Regions from separate parts of the Streptomyces sp. NPDC045998 genome, predicted to be linked through region 2. Evidence: riboswitches for the same ligand, from Rfam matches in the RefSeq annotation. Region 2 holds a riboswitch; the other holds the start of a gene.
What was found. A riboswitch is a leader RNA that binds a small molecule or an ion and turns the genes downstream of it on or off. The one in region 2 is predicted to bind cobalamin.
Positions count from the first base shown of each region.

Region 1: linked by a shared signal. The riboswitch ahead of AC07FJ_RS11560 (ribonucleoside-diphosphate reductase subunit alpha) and the one ahead of cobN (cobaltochelatase subunit CobN) in region 2 are both predicted to bind cobalamin.

Region 1 is NZ_JBWKLJ010000003.1:572,296-578,051, reverse strand. It holds gene def (peptide deformylase) at 1-324, shown strand, start outside; gene AC07FJ_RS11565 (ribonucleotide-diphosphate reductase subunit beta) at 381-1,394, opposite strand; gene AC07FJ_RS11560 (ribonucleoside-diphosphate reductase subunit alpha) at 1,394-3,763, opposite strand; cobalamin riboswitch at 3,903-4,025, opposite strand; gene AC07FJ_RS11555 (GNAT family N-acetyltransferase) at 4,090-4,635, opposite strand; gene mctP (monocarboxylate uptake permease MctP) at 4,712-5,756, opposite strand, start outside.
Region 2 is NZ_JBWKLJ010000004.1:361,142-366,897, forward strand. It holds gene AC07FJ_RS14750 (GNAT family N-acetyltransferase) at 1-389, opposite strand, end outside; gene cobN (cobaltochelatase subunit CobN) at 386-4,024, opposite strand; cobalamin riboswitch at 4,079-4,201, opposite strand; gene AC07FJ_RS14760 (cobalamin biosynthesis protein CobG) at 4,250-5,479, shown strand; gene AC07FJ_RS14765 (precorrin-8X methylmutase) at 5,476-5,756, shown strand, end outside.

The DNA.
Region 1 (5,756 bases), on a different contig from region 2:
GTGGGTGTCGTCTGCAACCCCGTGCTGGAGGAGCTGCCGCCGGAGCTGCGCGTGCTCGACGACTCCAACGAGGGCTGCCTGTCCGTCCCGACGGCGTACGCCTCGCTGGCCCGGCCCGACTACGCCGTGGTGCGCGGGCAGGACGCCAAGGGCAACCCCATCAAGGTGCGCGGCACCGGGTACTTCGCCCGCTGCCTCCAGCACGAGACGGACCACCTGTACGGGTACCTGTACATCGACCGCCTGTCGAAGCGCGACCGCAAGGACGCGCTGAAGCAGATGGAGGCGGGTACGCCGCGCTACCCGGTCGTCGCCAACGACTGAGCCGCCGTACGGCTCGACGGGCCCCGCTCACCCGGTGAGCGGGGCCCGTCGGCGTCTCAGAAGTCCTCGTCGAGGTCGACCGAGCCCTCCACCGCCACCTGGTAGGCGGAGGGGCGGCGCTCGAAGAAGTTCGTGAGCTCCTGGACGCCCTGGAGCTCCATGAACGAGAACGGGTTCTCCGAGCCGTACACCGGCGCGAAGCCGAGGCGCATCAGGCGCTGGTCGGCGACGCACTCCAGGTACTGGCGCATCGACTCGGTGTTCATGCCCGGAAGGCCGTCGCCGCACAGGTCGCGACCGAACTGGAGCTCCGCCTCCACCGCTTCCCTCAGCATGTCGGTGACCTGCTGCTGGAGCTCGTCGTCGAAGAGGTCCGGCTCCTCCTTGCGGACGGTGTCGACGACCTCGAACGCGAAGTTCATGTGCATCGTCTCGTCACGGAAGACCCAGTTGGTGCCGGTCGCCAGGCCGTGCAGCAGACCGCGCGACCGGAACCAGTACACGTAGGCGAAGGCCCCGTAGAAGAACAGGCCCTCGATGCAGGCGGCGAAGCAGATCAGGTTCAGCAGGAAGCGGCGGCGGTCGGCCTTCGTCTCCAGCCGCTCGATCTTCTCGACCGAGTCCATCCACCGGAAGCAGAACTGCGCCTTCTCGCGGATGGAGGGGATGTTCTCCACGGCGGCGAAGGCGGCCGTACGGTCTTCCGGATCGGGCAGGTAGGTGTCGAGCAGCGTCAGGTAGAACTGGACGTGCACGGCCTCCTCGAACAGCTGCCGCGACAGGTACAGCCGCGCCTCGGGCGAGTTGATGTGCTTGTAGAGCGTCAGCACCAGGTTGTTCGCGACGATCGAGTCACCGGTCGCGAAGAACGCGACCAGCCGGCCGATCAGGTGCTGCTCGCCGGGCGTCAGCTTGGCGAGGTCGGCGACGTCGGAGTGGAGGTCGACCTCCTCCACGGTCCAGGTGTTCTTGATGGCGTCCCGGTAGCGCTCGTAGAAGTCCGGGTAGCGCATGGGGCGGAGAGTCAGCTCGAAGCCCGGGTCGAGAAGGTTCTTTTCGGGGGAACTCATTACTGGCAGGCCTCGCAGGACTCGGGGTTCTCAAGGGAGCAGGCGACGGCCTCGGGGTCGGCGGCCTGCTGCACGGGGATGGTGGGTGCCGCGGACGCGGCGCGGGCGATCCGGGTCGCCGGGCGCGAACGCAGGTAGTACGTCGTCTTCAGGCCCTGCTTCCAGGCGTACGCGTACATCGACGACAGCTTGCCGATGGTGGGCGTCTCCATGAACAGGTTCAGCGACTGCGACTGGTCCAGGAACGGCGTACGGGCCGCCGCCATGTCGATCAGGCCGCGCTGCGGGATCTCCCACGCCGTGCGGTACAGCGTGCGGATCTCCTCCGGCACCCAGGAGAAGCCCTGTACCGAGCCGCTGGACTCGCGCAGCGCCTCACGGGTCTGCGCGTCCCAGACGCCCAGCCGCTTCAGGTCCTCCACCAGGTACGAGTTGACCTGGAGGAACTCGCCGGACAGCGTCTCGCGCTTGAAGAGGTTGGAGACCTGCGGCTCGATGCACTCGTACACACCGGCGATCGAGGCGATGGTCGCGGTCGGCGCGATGGCGAGCAGCAGCGAGTTGCGCATGCCGACGGCGGCGACGCGCTCGCGCAGGGCCGCCCACCGCTTCGGCCAGGTGAGCTCGGTGTCGTAGTGGTCGGGGTGCAGCACACCGCGCGCGGTGCGGGTCTGCTCCCAGGCGGGCAGCGGGCCGTTGCGCTCGGCCAGGTCGGCGGAGGCCTCGTACGCCGCCAGCATGATCCGCTCGGCGATGCGCGTGGACAGGGTGCGCGCCTCGGGGGAGTCGAACGGCAGGCGCAGCTTGAAGAAGACGTCCTGGAGGCCCATCGCGCCCAGGCCGACCGGCCGCCACTTGGCGTTGGAACGCCCGGCCTGCTCGGTCGGGTAGAAGTTGATGTCCACGACCCGGTCCAGGAAGGTCACGGCGGTGCGGACGGTCGCGTCGAGCCGCTCCCAGTCGATGTCCCCGCCGTTGACGAAGGCGCCCAGGTTGACCGAGCCGAGGTTGCAGACGGCCGTCTCGCCGTCGTTCGTCACCTCGATGATCTCGGTGCAGAGGTTCGAGGAGTGGACGACCGTGCCGGGCTCGGCGGTCTGGTTGGCCGTACGGTTCGAGGCGTCCTTGAACGTCATCCAGCCGTTGCCGGTCTGGGCGAGGGTCCGCATCATCCGCCCGTACAGGTCACGGGCCGGCATGGTCTTGCGGGCCAGTCCCTTGGCCTCGGCGGCGCGGTAGGCGGCGTCGAACTCCTCGCCCCACAGGTCGACCAGCTCGGGCACGTCCGCCGGCGAGAACAGCGACCACGCGGCGTCGGCGTTGACCCGGCGCATGAACTCGTCCGGGATCCAGTGCGCGAGGTTGAGGTTGTGGGTGCGCCGGGCGTCCTCGCCGGTGTTGTCGCGCAGCTCCAGGAACTCCTCGATGTCCGCGTGCCAGGTCTCCAGGTACACGGCGGCCGCGCCCTTGCGCCGCCCGCCCTGGTTCACGGCCGCGACGGAGGCGTCGAGGGTCTTCAGGAACGGCACGATGCCGTTGGAGTGCCCGTTCGTGCCCCGGATCAGCGAGCCGCGGGCGCGGATGCGCGAGTACGACAGGCCGATGCCGCCCGCGTGCTTCGAGAGCCGCGCCACCTGGTGGTAGCGGTCGTAGATCGAGTCCAGCTCGTCCAGCGGCGAGTCCAGCAGGTAGCACGACGACATCTGCGGGTGGCGCGTACCGGAGTTGAACAGCGTGGGGGAGGAGGGCAGGTAGTCGAGGCGGCTCATCAGGCCGTACAGCGCCGCGACCTCGTCCAGCGCGCGGACGCTGTCGTCCTCGGCCAGCCCGGCCGCCACCCGGAGCAGGAAGTGCTGCGGCGTCTCGATGACCTTGCGCGTGATCGGGTGGCGCAGCAGGTAGCGGGAGTAGAGCGTCCGCAGCCCGAAGTAGCCGAACCGGTCGTCGGCCGCCGGGTCGACCAGCCCGTCCAGCCGCTCGCGGTGGACGCGGACGAAGTCGGCGGTGCGGTCGGCGATCAGCCCCTCGCGGTGCCCCACGGCGACGGAGCCGGAGAACGACGTGACCCCCTGCGAGGCCGCCTCCGCCGCGATGCCGATGGTCAGCAGCCGGGCCGCGAGCCGCGAGTACGCCGGGTCCTCGGCGATCAGCCCGGCGGCCGCCTCGGTGGCGAGCTCCCGCAGCTCCGCCTCGTCCGAGCCGGCGTGCCGGCCGCGCAGCGCGGCGGCGGCGACCCGGCCGGGGTCGGTGTCGGGGAGGTCGGCGGTCAGGTCGGTCAGGGTGCGCAGCAGGACGGTCCCGGGACCGTCGCCCGCGTCGTTCCCGTCGCTCTGGCTCGCTGACACCGGATCGGCTGGCGCGATGGTCACGTGGGGCTCTCCCTCGCTCGGCTCGGGGCCACCGGCGGCGGGGCACGGCAGAGCGGGGCGCCTCCGGCACGGGGGCGCACGTATCCGCGTCCACCGGCCCATTCCGCGAGGCCCGGACGTCTGGGCACCCGGGCCGGACGGTCCGGGCGCGCTGCCGGCAGGTGCTCGGACTCGTGGGTGCCCAAAGGCACACCAACACACCGTTGCGGGACAGTTCCGGATTCGCACCGGATTCCCCTGCGACGACAGCGAGATGAGCATACATGTGGGGGGCGGCCGCTGAGCCACCCCCCACATCTTGTGTCGGCCACCACAAGACGCGCCGGTCAGAGGTCGAGCGCGTACGTACGCAGCGTCACCCCCGGGACCGGCGTCCAGTCGCGCTCCGGGGTGCGTACGAACCCCAGCCGCTCGTACACGCGGTGCGCGGTCCGCATCGCCTGCTGGGAGGAGAGCACCACCCGGCGGCAGCCGTCCGCCGCCCGTGCCCGCTCCACGCACGCCCGGACGAGCGCCTCCCCGGCGCCGCGCCGCCGGTCCTCGCGCGCGACCGCGAGCATCCGGATCTCGGCCTCGCCGTTCCCCGCCAGCTCGGCCAGGGGCCCGCCGCCCGGGGCGAACGTCACGCCGCCCAGCAGCCGCTCGCCCCGGCCGGGCGCGCCCGGCTCCACGGCGTCCGGCTCCACGCCGCCCCGCTCCACGGCCACGAGGACCTCGGCGCCGGCGGCCCGCCCGGCCACGTCCCGCAGTTCGATCAGATACTCGTCGCTGTCGGCGAAGGCCAGCAGCCCGTCGGCGAGGTACGCCTGCGCCGTGAGCTCGCCCAGCGCCGCGTGCTCCTCCGGCCGTACCGCCCTGATGGTGATGTCCATGGGGCCAGAGTGCACAACGAAGCGGGCCGCCGCGCCTCCGTGAGGGAGGCGCGACGGCCCGTCGTACGCGGATGGGTCAGTGGCCCGAGCCCGCCGTGGCCTTGGGGAGCTCCACCTGGACGCCCGGGTCGCCCGCGTCCGCCGTGTAGTCCTCCGGCGAGGTCTCGTCGATGCCCTCCGGGGCCTTGACGGCCTTGAGGACGAAGGTGAGGACGACCACGACCAGGACGTTGAGGACGAAGGCCGTGAGGCCGATGTAGCCGATCTCGCCGATGCCGGGGATCTCGGCGGACGAGCCGCCGAAGTGCTTCTGGGTCGGGCTGGCGACGCCGTACGCGGCGGCCGTGCCGTAGACCATGCCGACCGCCCAGCCGGCGAGCAGCGCCCAGCGGTGGAACCAGCGGGTGAACAGGCCGCCCACCAGCGCCGGCAGGGTCTGGAGGATCCAGATGCCGCCCAGCAGCTGGAAGTTGATGGCGACGGTCTTGTCCATGGTGAGGACGAAGGCCAGCGCGCCCACCTTCACCAGCAGCGACACCAGCTTGGACACCTTGGTCTCCTGCTCCGGGGTGGCGTCCGGCTTCAGGAAGTCCTTGTAGATGTTGCGGGTGAAGAGGTTGGCGGCGGCGATGGACATGATGGCCGCGGGGACCAGCGCGCCGATGCCGATGGCCGCGAAGGCGACGCCCGCGAACCAGTCCGGGAACATGTTCTCGAACAGCTGCGGGATGGCCAGCTGGCCGTTCTGCACCTTCACGCCCGCCGCGATCGCCATGAAGCCGAGCAGCGCCAGCAGACCCAGCATCAGCGAGTACAGCGGCAGGATCGTGGTGTTGCGGCGGATCACGTCACGGCTGCGCGAGGAGAGCGTCGCCGTGATCGAGTGCGGGTACATGAAGAGCGCCAGCGCCGAGCCGAGCGCGAGGGTCGCGTAACCCCACTGGCCCATCTCGCCCGGCACCAGGGCGCCGCGCGGCTTGTCGGTCGCCGGGTTGATCTGCGCGTACGCCTCGCCGGCCTTGCTGAAGATCTCGTCGAAGCCGCCCAGCTTGATGGGGATGTAGATGATCGCCACCGCGATGACGATGTAGATCAGCGTGTCCTTGACGAAGGCGATCATC
Region 2 (5,756 bases):
CGGACGCGGCCCGTCTCGACGTACCCGAGGCGCCGGTAGAAGGCCGGCGCCTGGAAGGTGTACGAGGAGACCGTCATGCGTGCGCAGCCGCGCCGCCGCGCCTCGTCCTCGGCCGCCCGCATCAGCCGGGTGCCGAGGCCGGTGCCCCGCTGGTCCTCGCGCACCCACAGCATGTCGACCGCGCCGAGGCCGCCCCACGTCCAGCCGGTGAGCCCGCCGACCACCTCGCCCGTCGTGCCGTCCGTGGCGCGGACGTACACGTCGGCGTGGTCGTCGGCGCCGGTGGCCGCCGTGTTGAACGCCGTCAGCTCGCGGTCGAGGAGCTCGTCCAGCTCCTCGTCCTCGGCGGAGACGGTGAGGTGCGCGCTGAGGTCCGCGCCGCCGGTCACTTGTCCTCCAGGTCGCCCTCGGTCTCCAGGAACACCTGCTTCAGCTGCTCCAGCACCTGCGGATCGGGCTTGGCCCACATGCCGCGCGACTCGGCCTCCAGGAGCCGCTCGGCGATGCCGTGCAGGGCCCAGGGGTTGGCCTCCTGGAGGAACGCGCGGTTCTCCGGGTCGAGGACGTACGCCTCCGTCAGCTTGTCGTACATCCAGTCGGCGACGACGCCGGTCGTGGCGTCGTACCCGAAGAGGTAGTCGACGGTCGCCGCCAGCTCGAACGCGCCCTTGTAGCCGTGGCGGCGCATCGCCTCGATCCAGCGCGGGTTGACGACGCGGGCGCGGAAGACGCGCGAGGTCTCCTCCACGAGCGTGCGGGTGCGGACGCTCTCCGGGCGGGTCGAGTCGCCGATGTACGCCTCGGGGGCCGTGCCCTTGAGCGCGCGGACGGTCGCGACCATGCCGCCGTGGTACTGGAAGTAGTCGTCGGAGTCCGCGATGTCGTGCTCACGGGTGTCGGTGTTCTTGGCCGCCACCGCGATGCGCTTGTACGCCGTCTCCATCTCGGCGCGGGCGGGCTTGCCCTCCAGGCCGCGCCCGTACGCGTAGCCGCCCCACACCGTGTACACCTCGGCGAGGTCGGCGTCGGTGCGCCAGTCGCGCGAGTCGATCAGCTGGAGGATGCCCGCGCCGTACGTGCCCGGCCGGGAGCCGAAGATGCGGGTGGTGGCGCGGCGTTCGTCGCCGTGCTCGGCGAGGTCGGCCTGCGCGTGGGCCCGTACGTAGTTGTCCTCGGCCGGCTCGTCGAGCGAGGCGGCGAGGCGCACGGCGTCGTCCAGCAGCCCGATGGTGTGCGGGAAGGCGTCCCGGAAGAAGCCCGAGATGCGCAGCGTCACGTCGACGCGCGGGCGGCCCAGCTCGGCGAGCGGGATGGGCTCCAGGCCGGTGACGCGGCGCGAGGCGTCGTCCCAGACGGGCCGGATGCCGAGGAGGGCGAGCGCCTCGGCGACGTCGTCGCCGGCGGTGCGCATCGCGCTCGTACCCCACAGGGACAGGCCGACGGAGGTGGGCCAGTCGCCGTTGTCGGTGCGGTAGCGCTGGAGCAGCGAGTCCGCGAGGGCCTGGCCGGTCTCCCAGGCGAGGCGGGAGGGGACGGCCTTGGGGTCGACGGAGTAGAAGTTGCGGCCGGTTGGCAGGACGTTGACCAGGCCCCGGAGGGGGGAACCGGAGGGGCCGGCCGGGACGAAGCCGCCGTTCAGGGCGTGGACGGCGTTGTCGAGCTCGTCGGTGGTGGCGGCGAGGCGCGGGACGACCTGGCGGGCGGCGAAGTCGAGGATCCGCGCCACGTCCGGGCCGTGGCCCTCGGCCACCCGGGCGACGGCGGCCGGGTTCCAGTCGGCGGCCTCCATCGCCTCGACCAGCGCGCGGGCCTTCTCCTCGGCGTCGTCGGCGGTGGTGCGGGTGGCGGCGGACTCGTCGAGGCCGAGGGCCTCGCGCAGGCCGGGCAGGGACTGCGTGCCGCCCCAGATCTGGCGGGCGCGGAGGATGGAGAGGACCAGGTTGACGCGCTCGGGGCCGGTCGGGGCGCCGCCCAGCACGTGCAGGCCGTCGCGGATCTGCGCGTCCTTGACCTCGCAGAGCCAGCCGTCGACGTGGAGCAGGAAGTCGTCGAAGCCGTCGTCGTCCGGCCGGTCCTCCAGGCCCAGGTCGTGGTCGAGCCGGGCGGCCTGGATCAGCGTCCAGATCTGGGCGCGGATGGCGGGCAGCTTGGCCGGGTCCATGGAGGAGATCTGCGCGTACTCGTCGAGCAGCTGCTCCAGGCGCGTGATGTCGCCGTACGACTCGGCGCGCGCCATCGGCGGCACCAGGTGGTCGATGAGCGTGGCGTGGGCGCGGCGCTTGGCCTGGGTGCCCTCGCCCGGGTCGTTGACGAGGAACGGGTAGATCAGCGGCAGGTCGCCGAGCGCGGCGTCGGGGCCGCAGGCGGCGGACAGGCCGGCGTTCTTGCCGGGCAGCCACTCCAGGTTGCCGTGCTTGCCGAGGTGGACCATGGCGTCCGCCCCGAAGCCGCCGTCGGCGGCCGGGGTGGCGATCCAGCGGTACGCGGCCAGGTAGTGGTGCGACGGCGGCAGATCGGGGTCGTGGTAGATCGCGATCGGGTTCTCGCCGAAGCCGCGCGGCGGCTGGATGAGGATGAGCAGGTTCCCGCGCCGCAGGGCGGCGAGGACGATATCGCCGTCTGGGTCGCCTTCGGCGGTACGGGAGCGGTCGAGGAACATCTCGCCGGGCGGCGGGCCCCAGTGCCGCTCGACGCCCTCGCGGAGCTCCTCGGGGAGGGTGGCGTACCAGCGCTTGTAGTCGGCGGCCGGGATGCGGACCGGGTTGCGGGCCAGCTGCTCCTCGGTGAGCCACTCCTGGTCGTGGCCGCCGGCCTCGATGAGCGCGTAGATCAGCTCGTCGCCGTCGCCGGAGGCCAGGCCGGGGACCTCGTCCGTGCCGAAGTCGTAGCCCTCCTCGCGCAGTCGGCGCAGCAGCGCGACGGCGGAGGCGGGGGTGTCGAGGCCGACGGCGTTGCCGATGCGGGAGTGCTTGGTGGGGTACGCGGAGAGGACCAGCGCCAGGCGCTTGTCGGCGTTCGGGATGTGGCGCAGCTTGGCGTGGCGCACGGCGATCCCGGCGACGCGCGCGGCGCGCTCGGCGTCGGCGACGTACGCCGGCAGGCCGTCGGCGTCGATTTCCTTGAAGGAGAACGGCACCGTGATGAGCCGCCCGTCGAACTCGGGTACCGCGACCTGGCTGGCGGCGTCGAGCGGCGAGAGGCCCTCGTCGTTCTCCTCCCAGGCGGAGCGCGGGCTCGTCAGGCACAGCGCCTGGAGGATCGGTACGTCGAGGGCGGCGAGCGCGCCCGCGTCCCACGACTCGTCGTCGCCGCCGGCCTGGGCCTCGGCGGGCTTGGTGCCGCCGGCGGCGAGGACGGTGGTGATGACGGCGTCGGCGGTGCGCAGGGTGTCCAGCAGCTCGGGCTCGGGGGCCCGCAGGGACGCCACGTAGAGGGGCAGCGCCTGGCCGCCCGCGTCCTCGATGGCGTCGCACAGGGTGTGGACGAAGGCGGTGTTCCCGCTCATGTGGTGGGCGCGGTAGTACAGCACGGCGACCGTCGGGCCGGTCGTGGTGCGGTTCTCGCGCTCCAGGGGGCCCCAGGTGGGCGCGGCGGCCGGCGGCTCGAAGCCGTGGCCGGTGAGGAGGACCGTGTCGGACAGGAAGCGGGCGAGCTGCTCCAGGTTGTCCGGGCCGCCGTGGGCGAGGTAGGCGTGCGCCTCGGCCGCGATGCCGATGGGGACGGTGGAGGTCTCCATGAGCTGGGCGTCGGGGGCCTGTTCGCCGGTCAGCACGACCAGCGGCTTGCCGCTCGCGCGCAGGGCGTCGAGGCCCTCCTCCCAGGCGCGGATGCCGCCGAGGAGGCGTACGACGACGAGGTCGGCGCCGTCCAGCAGCCCGGGCAGGTCTCCCCCATCGCCTTCGGCATGGGAGGTACCCCCATTCGCAGCGAGCCGGGCGGGGTTGGCGAACCGGTACGCGACCGGGCCTTCGGCCGCGCGGGCGCTCAGCAGGTCGGTGTCGGAGTGCGACAGCAGCAGGATCACGGCGTGCCGGGCCTTCCTCGGGGTGTCCTCGCCCCGGGTGGTCGTGGGTGGCGGGAGTTCCTGACTCGTCCGTCGTCTCCGTCGTCTCCGTCGTCTCCGTTGTCGGCGGAGTCGTCGGCGGAGTCGTCGGCGGACTCACAGTGGCGGGACCGCGCCGGATTCCCACCGGGCTTCCTCCCTAGGGCCCTGGGACCCTGTGCCGTCTGCATAGTAGAGGCTGCGCGTATGCTCGCCGCCATGCCGCCCAGCCCACCCATGCCTCAGGACCGGGGCGAAGCTCACATACGGGACAGCGCGCGGGACCGTGACCGTGACCGCGTACGCGACCGTGGTGACGCCTGCCCCGGCGCGCTGCGGCTGCACCGGGCCGACGACGGTGCGCTGGCCCGACTGCGCATCCCCACCGGCGTACTGACGCCTCGTCAGATCCTGGCGCTGGCCGACGCGGCGGACCGGCTCGGCGACGGGCACCTCTCCCTCACCTCGCGCGGCAACCTCGAACTGCGGGGCCTCGGCGAGGGCTGCGGGCTCGGCCTCGCGGAGCTGCTGCGGGACGCCGGGCTGCTGCCGGAGTCCGAACGGCACGAGCGCGTACGGAACATGGTCGTCTCGCCGCTCGCCCGCCCGGAGGTGCGGGCGTGGGCCGCGCGCCTGGACGCGCTGCTGTGCGCCGAGGAGTGGACGCTGGAGCTGTCCGGGCGCTTCCTGTTCGCCGTGGACGACGGCCGGGGGGATGTGGCGGCGCTGGCCCCGGATGTGACGTTGCTCGCAGAACCGGCGGGCACGGCTCTCGTGCGGGCCGGCGGCCCGGGCGCGTACCGGGTCGCGGGCGCCGACGCGCCGCGGGCCGCGCTGGCGGCGGCGGAGGCGTTCCTCGCGGCGGCCCGGGAGGCGGGCACGGGCGCGTGGCGGGTGCGGGAGCTGCCGGCGGGGCAGGACGTGGACGTGGCGGGACACCTGCGGCAGGCGTCGATCGCGGCGGAGCCCGTGCGGGACGCCGTGGTCCCGGCGGGCGCACCTCTCGCGCCCGGGGTGCTCGGCGAGGACACGGTCTCGGTGCTGGCCCGGCTGGGCCGGGTGACGACGGCGCAGTTCCGGGCGCTGCTGCCGGCCCAGGAGGTGCGGGTCACGCCGTGGCGCGGTTTCGTACTGCCGGGCTTCCCGGACCGGGCGGCCGCGGAGGAGCGGCTGCGCGCGCTGGACCGGGCCGGGTTCCTCACGCGCGCCGACTCGCCGTGGGCCGGCGTGACCGCCTGCACGGGCCGGCCGGGCTGCGCGAAGGCCCTGGCCGACGTACGGGCGGACGCGCGCCCGGTGGACGGCGGCCTGCCGGTCCACTGGTCGGGCTGCGCGCGCCGGTGCGGCCATCCCCAAGGCGTCGCGTGGGTGGACGTGGTGGCGACCGCCGAAGGCGCGTACCAGACGACCGTGACCGTACAAGGACCGACGAGATGAGCGAGAGCAGAGTGTTCGACTACGAGAAGGACGGGGCGGAGATCTACCGCCAGTCCTTTGCCACGATCCGCGCCGAGGCGGATCTCGCGGGCCTGCCGGCCGACGTGAGCCAGGTCGCCGTGCGGATGATCCACGCCTGCGGCATGGTCGACCTCGTCCGCGACCTCGCCTACACGCCCGACGTCGTCGCCCGCGCCCGCGAGGCGCTGCGCGCCGGGGCGCCGATCCTCTGCGACGCGCAGATGGTCGCGAGCGGTGTCACGCGCAAGCGGCTGCC